Regions from separate parts of the Limosilactobacillus agrestimuris genome, predicted to be linked through region 4. Evidence: predicted binding sites of a transcription regulator. Region 4 holds the regulator's gene; each other region holds the start of a gene.
What was found. Region 4 encodes LexA, which represses DNA repair genes until DNA is damaged. Its sites were predicted from a motif close to CNAACANNTGTTNG; they were not measured.
Positions count from the first base shown of each region.

Region 1 (4,453 bases), on a different contig from region 4:
TCTGTTTTTGCCCGAACAACTACTCGTCCCCGACCAGTTTGATAAGCTTTACGGATTCCGTCTATCCCCTGAATAATTCCACCGGTTGGGAAATCAGGACCGGGAATAAATTCCATTAGCTTTTCTAAACTGGCCTCCGGATTATTAATTAAGTAGATTAGTGCATCTAGGACCTCACTAAGGTTATGTGTTGGAATTTCAGTTGCGTACCCCGCAGAGATACCTGTTGCACCATTCACTAATAAGTTAGGGATCCGCGCTGGTAAAACGGTTGGCTCTTTTTCGGTATCATCAAAGTTCAAGGTCATTTCAACCGTATCCTTATCGATATCTTGAAGCATCAAGCCAGAAATCCTGCTCAACCGTGCTTCCGTGTACCGCATTGCAGCTGCCGGATCGCCATCCATCGAACCATTATTCCCGTGCATTTCAATTAAAGGTTCACGTAACTTCCAATCCTGACTTAAACGAACTAATGCTTCATAAATCGAACTATCACCGTGGGGGTGGAAATTCCCCATTACATTTCCGACTGACTTAGCTGACTTTCGGAATCCTTTATCATAGGTGTTTCCATCCTTATTCATTGCAAATAAGATTCGCCGTTGAACAGGCTTTAGCCCATCCCGAATGTCAGGTAGCGCCCGTTCTTGAATAATTGACTTAGAGTAACGTCCAAAACGATCCCCCATCAATTGTTCTAGGGTCATCTTTTCAATCTTACCGTTTCTCACTACAATGTTCCTTTCTCGTTACCTAAAAAAGTTCTTCTTGGCTAAAATTCTTGGCAGCTTTAGTAGGTTGTTTTTTATGGTTTAGTAAATGCCCTTTGTTTTCAACTAACTCATCGGATTCCTTATCATCACTCATTGTGAATTGAACGTTGTTTTCAATCCATTCCCGTCGCGGTTCAACCTTATTTCCCATTAAGGTTGTAACGCGTCGTTCAGCTAATTCAGCATCTTCAATTCGAACCTGAATCAATGTCCGTGATTCAGGATTCATTGTGGTTTCCCATAGTTGGTCAGCATTCATTTCACCAAGACCCTTAAATCGCTGTAATTGAGCACCTTTTCCTGCCTTTTTAGTCAGCTTAGTTAATTCATCATTAGTCCAGGCGTAAGTAATCTTTGTTTTTGCTCCCCGCCCAGTTTGCAAACGATATAACGGAGGTAAGGCAATATAAATTTTTCCTGCCTCAATCATTGGTCGCATATATTTATAGAAGAAGGTTAACAACAAGATTTGAATATGGGCCCCATCATCATCGGCATCCGTCATAATAATAATCTTATCGTAGTTAGAATCTTCAACGTTAAATTCAGAACCAGCACCGGCACCAACCGTATAGATAATGGTGTTCAACTCTTCATTCTTTAATACATCATCAAGCTTTGCTTTTTCAGTATTTAAGACTTTCCCCCGTAACGGCAAAATTGCTTGGTACTTCCGGTCACGTCCTTGCTTTGCAGAACCACCAGCGGAGTCACCTTCGACTAAGAAGAGCTCGTTTTTCTTTGCATTCTTTGATTGAGCAGGGGTTAACTTTCCGGAAAGGTTTCGTTCTTTTCGACTCTTTCGTTTACCACCACGAGCTTGGTTTCTGGCCTTTCGCGCTGCTTCACGGGCTTCACGGGCTTTGATTGATTTACGAATCAACATTTGAGCAAAGTCGCCATTTTCCATTAATGCATAGCCAAGTTGTTCACTAACGATGGAGTCAACAATTTTTCGTGCTTCAGGGGTTCCTAACTTATCCTTTGTCTGACCTTCAAATTGTAAAATTCGTTCAGGAATTCGAACGGAAACAACAGCGGTTAGTCCTTCACGAACATCACTACCCTCAAGGTTTTTATCTTTTTCCTTTAATAAACCAACTTTATGGGCATATTCGTTAAATGTCTTCGTCCAAGCACTTCTAAATCCTGCTTCATGGGTCCCACCATCAGGAGTCCGAACATTATTGACAAACGACAGTAGTGATTCAGAATAGCCATCATTATACTGGGCAGCTACTTCAACCTCAACACCATCTTGACTGCCATCAAAGTACAAAACTTTTCCCAGGGTATCTTTTCCCTCATTAAGGTAGGTAACAAATTCCTGAATACCATCCTTATATTGAAAGATATCTTGTTTTTCCTGATTTTTGCGTTTATCTGTTAAAACAATCTTAATTCCCTTTAAAAGAAAAGCAGATTCCCTTAAACGATTAGCTAAAGTATTGTAATCATAGACAGTAGTTGTAAAAATCGCTGGATCAGGCTTAAAAGAAACCATTGTCCCATTTCCGGCGCTAGTATGGCCTAATTTTTTCAAGGTTCCAATTGGTTGTCCACCATCTTTAAACTTTTCTTGATAACGCTCATGATCTCGCACAATCGTTAAAGTTAAATTGGTAGACAAAGCGTTAACTACTGATGCCCCAACACCATGTAACCCTCCAGAAGTTTTATAACCATCTGATTGTCCAAATTTTCCACCGGCATGGAGAACAGTCATAATCACTTCAGGGGTTGGTTTACCTGAAGCGTGCATCCCTACTGGCATTCCCCGACCATGATCTTGGACAGTAATAGAATTATCAGCTTCAATAGTGACATTAATTTCATCACCATATCCAGATAATGCTTCATCAACCGCATTATCAACAATTTCGTATACGAGGTGGTGTAATCCTCGAGAATCCGTAGATCCAATATACATCCCCGGTCGTTTTCGAACGGCTTCAAGCCCTTTTAAGACCTGAATCGAGGATGCATCATACTTTACTTTCTTTGTGGCCACAAAATGACCTCCCTTTTCATTTTGAACATTTGTTCGGCTAGTATATTATACCCTAGTTCAAACAAGATTGTAATAGTTCAATTACAATCGTTAACAATAACGATAATACTTCATTTGATCATTATTTTGCAAACCGCATTTTAAAAAGTAGTTGACTTAGTAGCTTCCAGCAGCATTTCGTGCTATCTTAAATGGGTAGCTATTTTTAAGGAGTAAATTGAATGACAATTAAAATAATTGGAATGGTAATTGTTGCCTACCTTCTTGGTTCTATTCCATCAGGACTTTGGATTGGTCAAACTTTTTACCATAAAGATATTCGCAAACTTGGTAGTGGGAATATTGGAACCACTAACACTTTTCGTGAATTGGGGCCTAAAGCAGGAGTTGTTGTTCTCCTAATGGATGTTCTGAAAGGAACTTTAGCAGCAAGTCAACCATACTTATTGGGAGTTTCTCACTCTGTTAACCCACTGCTTATTGGTATCTTTGCCTCATTAGGGCATACTTTTTCGATTTTTGATCACTTCCATGGAGGAAAAGCAGTTGCAACTAGTGCTGGGATCCTATTAGCATATAATCCGCCATTATTTGCACTTGCCTGCGCAATTTTCATTGGGACATTATTGTTAACTAGTATGGCTAGTTGTGCCAGTATCGTTGGAATTACTTCAATCTTTATCATCGCTCTTTGTGAGCATGATCTGATTCTTAGCTGCGTTGCAGGAATTTTAACCGTATTAGTTCTCTGGCGACACAAGAGTAATATTATACGAATTCTTACTGGTAAAGAATCATTAGTGAGTTTCGGTCTCGTTTATTATTTAAAGAAAAAACACCAAAAATAGGGGTTTTGAAAAAGGCTCTAGCGTTCGGATTTTCCAAATACTAGAGCCTTTTTGTGTACTGTGCCAGAGTCTTTTAAGATCTGCAAGAAAATTATTACCAATTACTTTTTGATTTAAAATGGTTGGATACTATACTTATATGTATCATTATCCTGCGGTGCCAAGCGGTGCATCCCCTGTTTATGGAGTAATTTACCATCTGCATTAACATTATCCGCAATCCCCCACCATGGTTCAACACAAACCAGGTTAGCTTTAGCAGGATATGGCGACCATACTCCAACATGTTGGGTTCCTAAGGTATGAACATGAACACCATGGTTATTAACCGGATCGGTCAAAGTAGCAGTAAACTTTGCACCTTCAGTTTCAAAAATTATGGCATCATTCTTAAATAATTCATGGTTAATTGTTAATGGCTTTTGCATGTTAATCATAATTGGATTTTGTGAATCATTGTAAGGACCATCTAGTACGACCCGCGAATACTCTTCAGCAGGAGAAACACTTAATTGGACCTGTTCAAAGGCACCATCGTTGTTCAACGGCATGTTAAAACCAGGGTGAGCACCGATTGCATAAATTAGTGAATGTTTACTATCAGGGTTAGTAACCGCGTAATAAACATTTAACTGATCTCCAGCTAATTCATATGTTATCCGCAATTGAAAGACAAACGGAAAGACTTTTAATGTCTCTTCATCCTCTGTTTGTTCGAGAACAACTCGTGAACTAGTTTGATCAATTACCTTAAATTCACGATCACGAGCAAAACCATGCTGAGTCTGATGATATGTTTCACCCGCATATTCATATTG
Region 1 is NZ_CALPCW010000006.1:30,071-34,523, reverse strand. Features, by position in the region: gene parC (DNA topoisomerase IV subunit A) at 1-734, opposite strand, end outside; gene parE (DNA topoisomerase IV subunit B) at 757-2,787, opposite strand; gene plsY (glycerol-3-phosphate 1-O-acyltransferase PlsY) at 3,009-3,635, shown strand; gene NFR46_RS05220 (aldose 1-epimerase family protein) at 3,749-4,453, opposite strand, start outside.
Region 1: parE (DNA topoisomerase IV subunit B) is a predicted target of LexA. The motif match lies at 2,810-2,823, and genes of this name have one in related genera.

Region 2 (4,453 bases), on a different contig from region 4:
CAAGATTCCTTCAGTAACCGCTTAAGGCTAATCTGACCACCTAAAATTAAGCGTAGTCCTAATAAAAGAAATGCAAACTGCCAATAAATTACCAACAGTAAGAGAATTAATTCGATTAACAAACCAATTACAACCAGGGTATGTTGAGTTATTAATATCCCGATATTCTGGTAAGAAATAAACGGTATTCCTCCAGCTTGTAAAATATAGGTTGCCGTTAACCGAAAAATTGGGATGAAGACCAGCTGGTTAGCTAGATCCATCCCTACAAACAAAATAATAAATGACACCCAATGCTGCCAAAAATTTCTTGAATATTGACAGAGATTACGCCAAATTACTCTCAAAGTTACTCCCTCTTTAACAAACTCCTACTACATGCATCTCCACTATTATACAGCACCTATAATTAACGAACTTCCTTAATATTAGCAATCGCAATTGCTGGTCGCTGATTAAAGAAAACTTTTCCCCGTTCAACTTTAACGGTTGATACCTGATCCCGGAATTCTTCGTAAAGCCCGACCTCATCATTAAAGTAGTTAATAGTAACCGTGCTTTTTGTCCCGGCTAACATTTGAAGTTTCTTTATGATCCGACGTTCCGCGCTTGCCGAGAGATATTTTTTATGAGTGTATATTTCAGCCTTTTTTTGGATCAAATTGCCAAATCCCGTTAAGGCAGCAAAGGGCGCGAACTGCCCAGCACGATCAGAGCGAGGCATTGGTAAATGTCCCTTTGATGGTTGGTAAGGACGATTAATAATGTCATTATACCGAGAAGTGTCGCTAAATAATTTTTGTTCAATTATTTTCTTTTCATCTATCATTATGCCCGGTGTCCCCCAATTTGGTCATTTCGTTCCTTCGTTGTTGATCCTTTTCGCAAATCTCCCAGGTGAAGAATAACATTCTTATCACCAAGTTTTTGTTGTAGTTTAAGGATTGTTGCTTGGAGTTTTTGATCCCGTTGCCGTTTGATTGCTGCAGTTCTTTCTTGCCTAATTTCTTTTTGGGGATCTTCAAAAAGGTTAGTCTGTTTAAAGCGAGCCGTTTTAGCCGCAACCTCTTCATCCACCATATGAGTCGAAATTAACGTTATTTTCCTTATCAGGAGGTGCGGATTAACACACTTCTCGTATAGTTGTTTATAAATCTGGCGCAATTCTGAGCTTGAAGCTGTCGGCAATTCTAGTTTCTGATGCGCGTGACTTGGTTTAGCGGTTCTCCGTCCATAAAAGTCCTCTACTACTGGTCCCTGGTAGTTTGGTGCATACTGGAGGTTTTGTGGATCATAATGGATAACAATCCCAAAATCAGCACTCACAACATGACGTTTTACCATGGTTAAAGCAACTGAATCAACCATCCCCAGAGCAGCCGCCAATCCCTCACGGTACTTATATGGTTTCATCAGGACCTGGCTAGAATAGATGCCGTGTTCTTCGGAATGGTAATTCTTTATATCGGCAATCGTCGCTGTCTCGTGTCCCCAGGCGTGATCAATTAATAGTTCGGCATTTTTTCCAAACTCGCGGTATAGGACCTCTTCATTTAATTGATCCGATAACTTACCAATTGAACAACGGGCAATGTCTCCCATCGTGTGTAAGCCTAACTTCTCTAACCTCTTAGTATAGCCACGGCCAACTCGCCAAAAATCTGTTAGTGGTTGGTGAGCCCAGAGATATCGTCGGTATTGGTATTCATTCATTTGTGCAATCCGGACACCATCTTGATCAGCTGGGATCCTTTTAGCCACAATATCCATTGCCACCTTTGCAAGGTAGAGATTGGTCCCGATCCCGGCTGTTGCGGTAAGACCCGTTTCTAACTGGATCTGTTGGATAATCTGCTTGGCTAACGTGTGTGGCGAGACCTGATGTTCAACAAGGTAATCTGTAACATCCATCATCACCTCATCAATCGAATAAACGTGGATATTTTCAGGCTTAATAAAGCGCAAATAGATCCCATAAACTTCTGCACTGCGCTCCATGTAAAATTGCATCCGTGGTGAAACGATTCGAAAGCCTACCCGTAAGTTAGGTGACTTTAATAACTTTCCCCGGTAAATTGAACTATGTTTGGATAAGTGATGACAGGTAGCCTTCTTTGCCCGCTCCCTATTAATTCGGTCAACGATTTGTTGAACTTCGTAAAGTCGGGGACGTCCAGGAACGCCAAACTGCTTCAATGCTGGCGAAACAGCTAGACAAATTGTTTTATTCGTCCGTGAGCTATCTGCAACCACTAAATTAGCATTTAATGGATTCAAGTGGTGAGCGATACACTCAACGGAAGCATAAAAAGACTTCAAATCAATTGCAATATAGATTCTTTGCTGACCTGCCATCAACGGCGCTCCCTTACTATTTTTATTTATTATAGCATTTTATCGAACAAACGGTCGATAAGCAAAGTTAAAAAGATCCCAAAGCTCGAAATACTCAAACTCTGGGATCTTTTCAATTATGGCACTTTAGAAATCTGCTTCATCTGGATCAGCACATTGACCACCAAGGTTAGTCAATAAGCTAATCTTCTTCATTTCATCATCGGCTAATGAAAAATCAAAAATTTCCTTATTTTGGATCATCCGGTTTTCATGAACTGACTTTGGTAGTGGGACAATTCCCTGTTGAATAATCCACCGTAAACAAACTTGAGCAGCTGTTTTACCATACTTGTCAGCAATTTGCAGAATTGTTGGGTTCGTCATTACATGTGCTCCCTGACCACCAAGCGGAGCCCAAGCTTCCACAAGAATGTTATGAGCTTGAAGGTACTTTACCTGTTCAGTATGCGGCCAACCTGGGTGAACCTCAATTTGATCAACTGCAGGGGCAACTTTAGCCGTCTTCATAAGTTCAACAATGTGGTGAGGCATAAAGTTACTTAATCCGATTGCCTTAATCTTCCCCTCATTGTACAAATCTTCCATGGCCCGCCAAGTTTCAGCGTTGATCTCACTTGCTTTTGTTCCAAACTGCTTTTGGTTTGCTGGCCAGTGAATCAGGTAGAGGTCTAAATAATCCATTTGGAGACGATCCAACGTTTCCTGGAAAGCTTTCTTGGTTGAGTCGTAACCGCGGCTATCATTCCACAATTTACTGGTGACAAAGAGGTCCTTCCGGTCGATTCCTGAATCTTTAATTCCTTTACCAACCGCCTCTTCGTTCCCATATACGGCTGCTGTATCAATATGCCGATACCCAACCTTGATTGCATCTGCAACTGCCTTCTCGGCTACATTAGCGGGTGTTCGGAAAGTTCCGTAACCCACACATGGAATTTGGGTACCGTTACTTAAATTTAGTTTTGAGTTAATACTTGTTAATTCGATCAAATTATTCACTTCTTCCTCACTTACTATTATATAGTTTTTTCTTTTTTTGAGTAGTTTTTTAATTCTCCTTTCCTCTCTATTAAAATTCTATTATAATGCTATTAAAAAATTAGGAGACTAAATATGAAACCACGAATTGCTATTCCAGCTGACACTTTAACTGAAGCGACAAACATCATCAACGAACGAAATGCAGCTTTTGCCCCACGACCGTTAATTGAAGCAGTCCTAAAATCAGGAGGGCTCCCCGTGATCTTCCCCAGTGTGGATCCAAAACTTATCCCAAACTATCTTGACTTATTTGATGGAATTATTTTTGCTGGTGGAAGTGACGTTGATCCAACTTTTTATGGGGAAGAACCCCACCAAAAACTGGGACCAACGTACTTCAAACGTGATCAATTTGAAGTTGCGCTTGTAAGGGCCGCCCTAAAAGCTAATAAGGCTTTAATGGGAATCTGTCGAGGAATGCAGATAATTAACGTTGCCCTCGGCGGAACTATCTTTCAAGACCTCTCAGAAGACCCTCGACAAACACTCAAGCATTCACAGGATGCTCCCGGCAACTTTCCCTCTCATCACGTCAATGTTGAACAGGATAGTCGAATCTTTACCCTGGTTGGGACGCGACCTTACGTTAACTCTCGTCACCATCAAGCCTTAAATCAAATCGGAAATACCCTTAGAGTTACCGCACGGGCTGATGATCAGATCCCTGAAGCAATTGAATCAATCGATAATGATCGGGTCCTTGCCGTTCAATGGCATCCAGAAAACATGTTCAAACACTACGACTATTCTCAAGCACTCTTTGCCGACTTAATTCACCGTGCGCAAAAGTAATAAGCTTAATACATTAGCTACCATTTAGCTTGAAATATAAAACATAATGAGCTCCAAAGATCGGTAATACCGAACTTTGGAGCTCTATTTATGCTTATAAAGTAACTTTTGCTATCAACTCTAAACTAACTCAGAGCTTTTCGTAACTCATCAGCTGTGTAGATCTTTTTATCTTCAAAGCCTTTAAACGGGTTAATTGATTCCTGAGCAGCTGCTTGGTAACGTTTAGCTCTCCGAAGTGCATATTCCGTTAGTGAGTCAC
Region 2 is NZ_CALPCW010000002.1:79,860-84,312, forward strand. Features, by position in the region: gene NFR46_RS02070 (glycerophosphodiester phosphodiesterase) at 1-347, opposite strand, end outside; gene NFR46_RS02075 (hypothetical protein) at 410-829, opposite strand; gene NFR46_RS02080 (Y-family DNA polymerase) at 829-2,355, opposite strand; gene NFR46_RS02085 (aldo/keto reductase) at 2,482-3,348, opposite strand; gene NFR46_RS02090 (gamma-glutamyl-gamma-aminobutyrate hydrolase family protein) at 3,472-4,191, shown strand; gene NFR46_RS02095 (glutamate--cysteine ligase) at 4,317-4,453, opposite strand, start outside.
Region 2: NFR46_RS02080 (Y-family DNA polymerase) is a predicted target of LexA. The motif match lies at 2,399-2,412, and genes of this name have one in related genera.

Region 3 (4,453 bases), on a different contig from region 4:
TAAACCAGTAATAACAACAAGCTTATTTTTTGGAATTTTTACATCAATATTCTTTAAATTATGTGCCCGCGCACCATGAATAATAATCTTATCGTTTGCCACGGATAACTCACTCCCCCTTATTATTTTTTACTATGCTTTACTTTTTTAGTTTTCTTTCCTGTCATCTGTGCCTTTAATTCCATTACCGTATCACGGAGAGTTGCTGCTTGCTCAAAGTCAAGGCGTTTGGCAGCTGCCCGCATTTGTTCGGTTAGCTCTTCAATCATCTTAGTTTGATCATCACGTGAAAGTTTTGCAAAGTCCTTACTTGTAAATTCAGTACTATCGGCCTTCTTACCACTATCCTCAGTCTTAGTAGTTGATGAAATAGCTTCTTGAATTGGCTTAATGATGGTCTTCGGTGTAATACCATGTTTCTTATTATAAGCCATCTGGATTTCCCGACGTCGCTTCGTTTCATCAATTGCTTTTTGCATTGAATCCGTAACCGTATCAGCATACATAATTACTGAGCCATTAGCATTCCGGGCAGCCCGACCAATCGTTTGGATCAAGGAACGTTCATTCCGTAAAAATCCTTCCTTATCAGCATCAAGAATTGCTACAAGAGATACTTCTGGAACATCAAGTCCCTCCCGCAAAAGGTTAATCCCTACCAGGACATCAAACTTACCAAGACGAAGATCACGGATAATCTGGGTCCGCTCTAAGGTTTTAATATCACTATGAAGGTACTTTACCTTTAATCCAAGATCCTTGAGATAATCCGTTAAGTCCTCTGACATTTTCTTGGTTAAAGTAGTTACAAAGACCCGCTCATGCTTTTCAATCCGCTTATTAATTTCACCAACTAAGTCATCAATTTGCCCCATTACTGGCCGAACTTCAATCGTCGGATCAAGCAAGCCAGTTGGCCGAATAATTTGTTGGACAACGTGATCAGTTTGTTCCATCTCATATGGACCCGGTGTAGCAGACATGTAGACAACCTGATTAACGTGCTTCTCAAACTCTGCCAATTTTAATGGCCGGTTATCAAGCGCACTTGGTAAACGGAATCCATAATCAATTAACATCTGTTTTCGTGCCCGATCCCCATTGTACATTCCCCGGACCTGAGGCATCGTTTGGTGAGATTCATCAACTACTAACAGAAAGTCCTTGGGAAAGAAGTCCAATAGTGTATACGGTGGTTCACCAGGCTTGCGTCCATCCATATACCGTGAATAGTTTTCGATTCCGTTACAGTAGCCCATTTCACGAAGCATCTCAATATCATAGGTTGTCCGTTGCTGAATTCGTTCAGCTTCAAGCAACTTTCCTTCATTTGTAAACTTCTTAACCTGCTTTTTCATATCGTTTTCGATCTGTGGAAGAGCCCGGTCCATAATTTCCTCACTGGTTAAAAAGTGGGTCGCCGGGAAGATTGATATATGTTCCCGATCCCCAATCACTTCACCAGTAAGGGCATCAACTTCACGAATCCGATCAATCTCGTCACCAAAAAATTCGATTCGTAGCGCCTTATCTTCTCGTGATGCCGGGAAAACTTCAACAACGTCCCCATGAACCCGGAAACGCCCCCGTTGAAAGTCAATATCATTTCGTTCAAACTGGATATTAACCAATTCTCTCAGTAATTGATCCCGTTCAATCTCTTGACCAACCCGCAACGAAACAACGTGGTTATGGTATTCACTTGGGTCCCCAAGTCCAAAGATACTAGAAACTGAAGCAACAACAATCACATCGTCACGTTCCATTAGCGAACTAGTTGCTGAGTGACGAAGTTCATCAATTTCATCATTAATTGAAGCATCCTTTTCAATATAGGTATCACTTGAAGGCACATATGCTTCTGGTTGGTAATAATCATAGTAGGAAACAAAGTATTCAACCGCATTGTGGGGAAAGAACTTCTTCATTTCACTGTATAGTTGACCTGCCAACGTCTTATTGTGAGACAAAATTAACGTTGGCTTATTTACATTTGCAATTACGTTGGAGATCGTAAAAGTCTTCCCAGTCCCAGTTGCCCCTAGTAGGATTTGCGACTTTTCTCCCTTTTCGATTCCAGTCGTTAATTCTTTAATTGCCTCTGGTTGATCACCAGTAGGTTGATAGTCAGAAACTAATTCAAAATTTTTATGAGGTTGGCGATATATCACAAGTAATCCTCCTCAGTACCTGAAAATGGAAGGCAACAATTTATCTCTGCTACCTTCCGTCTCAATGGTTACAATTATCCTCTTTAGTTTATCACCAGAACATGTATTCGTCTATCTATATGAAATGCTCAATTTGTCTTATTATAAAACAACAAATCAACGGAAATTAACTTTATCTTAATCCTGATTAGACATGGTTGAATCATAATTTTCCTCTCCGTATAATAGTAATGTTTAAATTTCACAAAAGAGAAAGTTGGAGATCAATGTTTAGTAGTTTAAAGCAAAAACGGGAACTTCAATTGGGGAGTTTATTTGTTGTTCTCGCAATCATTTGCTTTTTAGGAACCGCAAGTCAGTTGCTCACCCACCTGCAAGAAGCAACCTTACCCTTTATATTATGGTGGATTTTAAAAACATTTATTAGTACGACCGTATTATGGGTCCCAATCGCAATTGGGGCTAACCAACACCAAGGGCGATTTAATCGCCAAATTGCGGTATTAACCTTATGGATCGTCGGGGCAATTACCTTTACCTGGGCAAAGTTTACAACCCAACCAATAATTACCTCAGCCCAGCCATCTCCCGAACTCTACGTTGTCCAGCAGGTATTCATCACCTGGCTCATTTGTAGTGACTTTTACCTTTTCGCACACCCACTACAAAAGTTTTGCCATCGCTGGTCAACAGTTACCCGTCGACACTGGCTAATTGGGTTTTCATTTATTTTCTTGCTGATTAACCTTGTTAGTGGCTACGATGCCTTTGGTTTTCACCGGGGAACGAGTTTAATTTGGTTTATCTACCTTTTCGCACTTGGAGATTGGCTAGCAAATGATCGCGAATGGCTTAAGAAGTGGTCCAATGCTCGTTATTTCTTTTTAACAGTTATTAGTTTACTCTTTGCCGCCCTCATCACCTGGCTTAATATGAACCACGTTGACTATAGCCCCCACAGTGATTTGACTCCTGATACCCACTACCTATTAGGGATTAACCCGTATCAACCATTCTTACTTCTCACTTGTCTTATCATGACGGCGTGGTTCTTACGGACACAGGAGGAAAAACATGAAGATCAGCTTCTTCCTGTCATGGGACTCCTCCTCTTGAATTTTCTTGGGTTACCAATGCTTTTTACACCTTTACTATTACCTCAAGTAAGTTGGCAAGCAATAATTATCCTGGGAATTACGATTGTTGTTATTTTCAGTGCCATTATGATTCTTGTTAATTTCCTGGGAAATAAAATTAATTGGCAGTTAAACTATTGGAATCTTCTTCAAAGACTGAAGCACTTTAGCAAGCATTACTGGCCGGTCCTTTTAACTTACCTTATTCTTTGGGGAATTACGCTAGCCTCATTTGCGATTCTTTGGAATGGTAAATTTACTATGGTAGAGTGGATGCTTACCGAACGACCAAAAATTATCACGGTAAACGTCTTAATCATCTTTGCAATTGCCCTAATCTTGATGGCAATTACTAATCGCTGGTGGCTCAGTTCCGGAATCACAATAATCCTCTATCTTGGTTGGCTTGGTGCTTCTGTCCTAAAGATTGCTGCACGAAATGAGCCAATCATTCCGACTGACATTTCAACATTAACCGCTCCTGGAGAAATGCTTGGAATGGTTAACAAGTGGATAATTGCTTTTACATTAATTGCCATTATTGTTGCCCTCGTTGCTAGTTGGCAACTAGAAAAGCGCTATGGAAAGACTTGTCGTTTTAACCCAGCGATGCGAATCGTAATTGCTATCCTTTCCTGTATTTACCTTCTTAGTTTTAACTTAGCTAACCATAGTAATTCGATTGTTTATAAGCAATTACAAAATATTGATGACACTCCATATTTCTATTCTCAATTACGGGGCGCTAAAATGAATGGTACTCTTTTGCAGTTTGCCAATAATATCGATGTCCATGTGATGAGTAAACCTAAAGGATACTCACCAGCAACGATGGCGCACTTAGAAAAACGTTACGCAAAGATTGGCGCAGAAATTAATCGCAATCGAACCCATAATAGGGTTGGCAACCAAAACCTCGTGTTCGTTCTTAGCGAAAGTTATGCTGACCCGGCTAAAGTTCCCGGAATGAAAGTTAGTGGGGATCCGCTCCCTTACCTTCACCAATTAAAGAAACAAACTACTAGTGGATTAATGCTAAGTTCTGGTTATGGTGGTGGAACCGCAAATATGGAATACCAGGCATTAACTAGCCTTTCCATGGCTAACTTTTCGCCAACCTTACCGACTCCATATTCACAACTTGTT
Region 3 is NZ_CALPCW010000005.1:56,766-61,218, reverse strand. Features, by position in the region: gene uvrA (excinuclease ABC subunit UvrA) at 1-102, opposite strand, end outside; gene uvrB (excinuclease ABC subunit UvrB) at 123-2,171, opposite strand; gene NFR46_RS04825 (LTA synthase family protein) at 2,438-4,453, shown strand, end outside.
Region 3: uvrB (excinuclease ABC subunit UvrB) is a predicted target of LexA. The motif match lies at 2,268-2,281, and genes of this name have one in related genera.

Region 4 (4,453 bases):
GCGTATATTTTGCTCCCTTATATGTTTGATGAGTGTGAAACCGTCGGAGCACATCAGTTGTAAAGCCACAATAAAGACTTTCATCGGCACAATGTAAAACATACATATAATAATGTTTACTTTTTATCGCCATAAAGCAACCGTTGCACCTCAGTTCCGTACTCACCGTTAGCTTGATTAACTACTAATGGGGGAACGACCCGGATGCCACCATCCCCACCATCCTTAATTGCCTCAATCAATACGATATTTGCTTCACGATCCGGTTTTGGATGGATAAAGCGGATCCGTTTAGGAGCAAGACGGTGACTAGTTAATGTCGTTAAAATTTCAGCTAAGCGATCTGGACGGTGGACTAGGTATCCCCGACCATTCATCTTTAAGAGGCCACTCATCTTTTCGACAACCATTGTTAAATTAGTTTTAATTTCATGACGAGCAATAGCTAAAGCTTGGTTAGGGTTCTTTTGACTATGCTCATTATTTGGAAAATATGGTGGATTGCACAAAACGATATCTGCTGAATCCTTTGGTATCTTCTCGTAAACGTCCTTAATATCCATATTTAAAACATCATAACGTTCTTCTAAGTGATTTAACTTGACGGTTCGCTCTGCCATGTCCGCAATCGGCTGTTGAAGTTCTACCTCTGTAAAGTGACCACCAAGCTTCTGATGGAGAAAAAGGCCAATCGCCCCATTGCCAGCACACAGATCAACAATTTTTGCTTGGCGCTTCTTATTGGGCCAAACAAAATCAGCTAAGAGAACTGCATCTAGTGAAAACGCAAAGCAGTTTGGATTTTGAATAATTTGAACATCCTGGCTGTATAGTTGATCAATTCGTTCATTTGTTTTTAGTAATTTATCATTGTCCATTTACCACTCACCTCTTTTAAAACTTGCAAGGAGTTGATTTTTTCGTCATAATAATGCCAGTTATTATTCAGATTAAGATTGGATGATTTTATGCTATATTCATTTCTCGTTGCCATTATTCAACCATTTTTAAACTTAATTAATGGCAAGGCTAAGATTTACAATAAGGAAAATATACCCGACGGTAATTATATCATTATTGCCCCCCACCGGACATGGATGGATCCGGTCCTAATTGCTCTAGCGATCTACCCAAAGAAGTTTAGTTTTATGGCAAAAAAGGAGTTATTCAAAAATCCTTTAGCCGCCTTCTTCTTAAAGCGGCTCCATGCCTTCCCAGTCGACCGTAAAAATCCCGGTCCATCTGTTATTAAAAAGCCGGTCCAGATCCTGCGGAAGACCGATCTATCAATAATTATTTTTCCATCAGGTTCCCGCTATTCAAGCAAGTTAAAGGGTGGTGCTACTTTAATTGCCAAATTAGCGAATGTTCCCCTCGTTCCGGTTGTTTACCAAGGACCACTCAAGTTTGGTGAAATGTTTAAGCGGCAACCTCGCCACATTGCCTTTGGTAAGCCAATTTATGTTGACCGCAAAAACAAATTAGATGATGAAAGCCAGGCAAAGCTAGAAGATGAAATGCAAAGGGCTTTTGATGAACTAGACCACCAAATTAATCCAAATTACAAATATATTGTTCCACCAAAGCCAAAAGATGACGACTTTTAATTATAAATTGAAAGAAATCTGAGAATTAACCTTCTTGAGAGCCAAATAGACTTGCGCCGCTGCGTTATACTCTAAGACGGCTCTGGTTACGACGCGAAGCTAGCCTTTAGGATTCCCGTAATTAGACTTTATAAGTTTGAAACTATAAAAAATAGATTAAGGGTGAGAAAAACGTTTTGTTTTTCTCACCCTCTTATCTTTTAAAAATTACTTATTTGCTTTTTTGGCTTGCGCCTTCATGGTTTGCATCATTTGATGTAACTTTCGGCTAGATGGCTTCTGGCCCATTTGTAACATCATTGTCCGCAACATTTCTTCACTAATAGGTGGATTATTGCGAAGGTAGTTTTCCATGTAACGACGAGCACCAAAGAAACCGCCAACTAAACCGATTAGTAAGGCGAGGATTACCAATGAAATTGTTAATGCCACAACTACTTTCCTCCTTTTTTAGTTACTGTTCAATAGTACACGAAAGTAGTCGACTTGAAAAGGGCTAAACAATTTTAGTCATCCCGTAATCCCCTTTTCCGTTGAATTTCACGAACCTTTTCTGGAGTAACTTCCTTACCGTTATCATCAAAGATCCGCATCATTTCAATATTACTCCGCATTGCTTCACGAAAATTCTTAAGATATTCTTTTCTTAACTTTGCCCGCTCTTTTGTTTCGGCTTCCGTTAAACCTTCTTCTTTATTTTTGTGGGCAAGTTCATTAATTCGCTTTAATAACTTTTCCTGGTCTGTAGATTCAGCCATAATTATCTCCTCACATTCCATATATTCTTAAATTACTACCTTGATCTTAGCTAAATTGGTGGCTATTTTCAAGATATCTACTAATTAGCTTTTGTCGCGAACGTACGTTTGAAAATCATCATTCACTATGATATTCTAAGAATAATATCAATAGCCAAATGAGGTGTCAAAATGGCAAAAGCTGCAAGTCAAAAACAAATTGCCGTATTAAATTGCATTTATAAACACGTTAAGGATCACGGTTACCCACCAACAGTCCGCGAAATTTGCGGAACCGTTGGCCTTTCTTCCACCTCAACCGTCCATTCTCACTTAACTAACTTAATTAAGGAAGGCTACCTCCAAAAGGATCCTTCCAAACCACGGGCATTAGAAATCACTAAGCAAGGGCTTGATCTTCTCGGAATCGAACCAGAGCAAAAGGAGATTCCAATGCTCGGTGTAGTCACAGCTGGTCAACCGATTTTAGCCGTTCAAGATACCACTGACTACTTCCCTCTCCCTCCTTCGATTAAGGATGCATCTGGATTATTTATGTTAAAGATCCACGGGACGAGTATGATCAAGGCGGGAATCCTTGACAGGGATGACGTCATCGTCCGCAAGCAATCGACTGCAAAAGACGGTGAAATCGTGATCGCCATGACGAGTGATAATGAAGCCACTTGCAAGCGTTTCTACCGCGAACCAGAAAACAAACGCTACCGTCTTCAGCCCGAAAACGATACGATGGCACCGATTTACTTAGATAACGTTACAATTCTTGGAAAAGTGATTGGTTTATATCGTGATCATATATTCTAATAGATATATCACCATTAAAGCATAGCAGAAACCTAAAGTAGTTATGTTGTGCTTTTTCTTTTGCGCTCAACTAACCATACCAGAAGCATCACAATCATAACATCTGGTAAGGTATTCCCTACTGGCAAGTCAATTAACATCAAGCACCGGTAAACGATGAAGCCAATCAACCAGAGATTGAAGTTCCGCCAATTAATCCGTTGGTCGCGATTATCAAAATGGAAAACAAAGCGGTCCATAATCTGAATCGTAATCATTGGAGTAAACACGGAACCAATGATATAGAGAAAGTTACTGAAATTATCCATCGGCAAAATAATCGCTCCCAGAACGCCAAAGACCGTTACCAAGATCGCGGTCGAGCGAGATGACCACTTAACTTTTAGTGTCTGGGCAGAAACACCAGCGGAATAAGCATCCATAAAGGTCGTGGTGACTGTCGAGAGGAGAACAATAGCTAAGCCACCTAGGCCAACTCCAGCATCGAGCATAATTTTAGCAATATTGGTTTCACCGGTTAGGAGGGTTGCACCCAGCCCAACAATGGCCATCCAGCAACTAATCACCCCATAAGTAACCGCACTAACGCCACTTGCCTGAGCGGGTTCCTGGGCTACCGAAGTATAATCTGAAATCAAAGGTAACCAAGAAAGGGGCATCGAGACCGCTAATTCAAGGCCTTGACCAAATGACAAGTTGCCAAAGCGACTATCAACGTGGGGTTCTGTGAAGATGAGGTAGCAAAGGCCAACCGTCAGTAACAATAAAGCAGCTAGCGCAATCAAATTGAGCCACTTTAGTCGTCGAATTCCAATAACCAACCATAAAATGATCAAAATCCCAATTAACAGGCACCATGTCGGTTGACCAAGTTGCCAGAGTCCATCAGCCGCTAATGAACCATCATAAATCATAATCCCGGTCCAACCGACTAACTGGAGGACATTCAATAACGCAAAAAACAACGCCCCAATTTGACCAAAGCTCAGTTTAACCGATTCCATTGCACTAATTCGTAACTGACCGCCAATTACTCCCGAAAGGAAAAGAAGACTACAACCAATAAGGTGGCCTAAAATAATCGCGATAATTCCTTTCGTCATTCCTAATGGCGCCAAATACGTTCCTGTCAGGATCTCGGCAATTGAGATTCCTGCTCCACACCAAATCATTCCATTCTCAAACAGTGACGTCCTATGTTGCATCAGTTCCACCATCCTTTACATGATTAGCGGAACTTGATCCTGATAAAGAAAAGTCGACCAGGTTCAAAACCTGATCGAC
Region 4 is NZ_CALPCW010000003.1:59,919-64,371, reverse strand. Features, by position in the region: gene NFR46_RS03115 (GIY-YIG nuclease family protein) at 1-127, opposite strand, end outside; gene NFR46_RS03110 (tRNA1(Val) (adenine(37)-N6)-methyltransferase) at 117-878, opposite strand; gene NFR46_RS03105 (lysophospholipid acyltransferase family protein) at 969-1,607, shown strand; gene NFR46_RS03100 (YneF family protein) at 1,815-2,039, opposite strand; gene NFR46_RS03095 (DUF896 domain-containing protein) at 2,114-2,365, opposite strand; gene lexA (transcriptional repressor LexA) at 2,537-3,169, shown strand; gene cytX (putative hydroxymethylpyrimidine transporter CytX) at 3,211-4,374, opposite strand.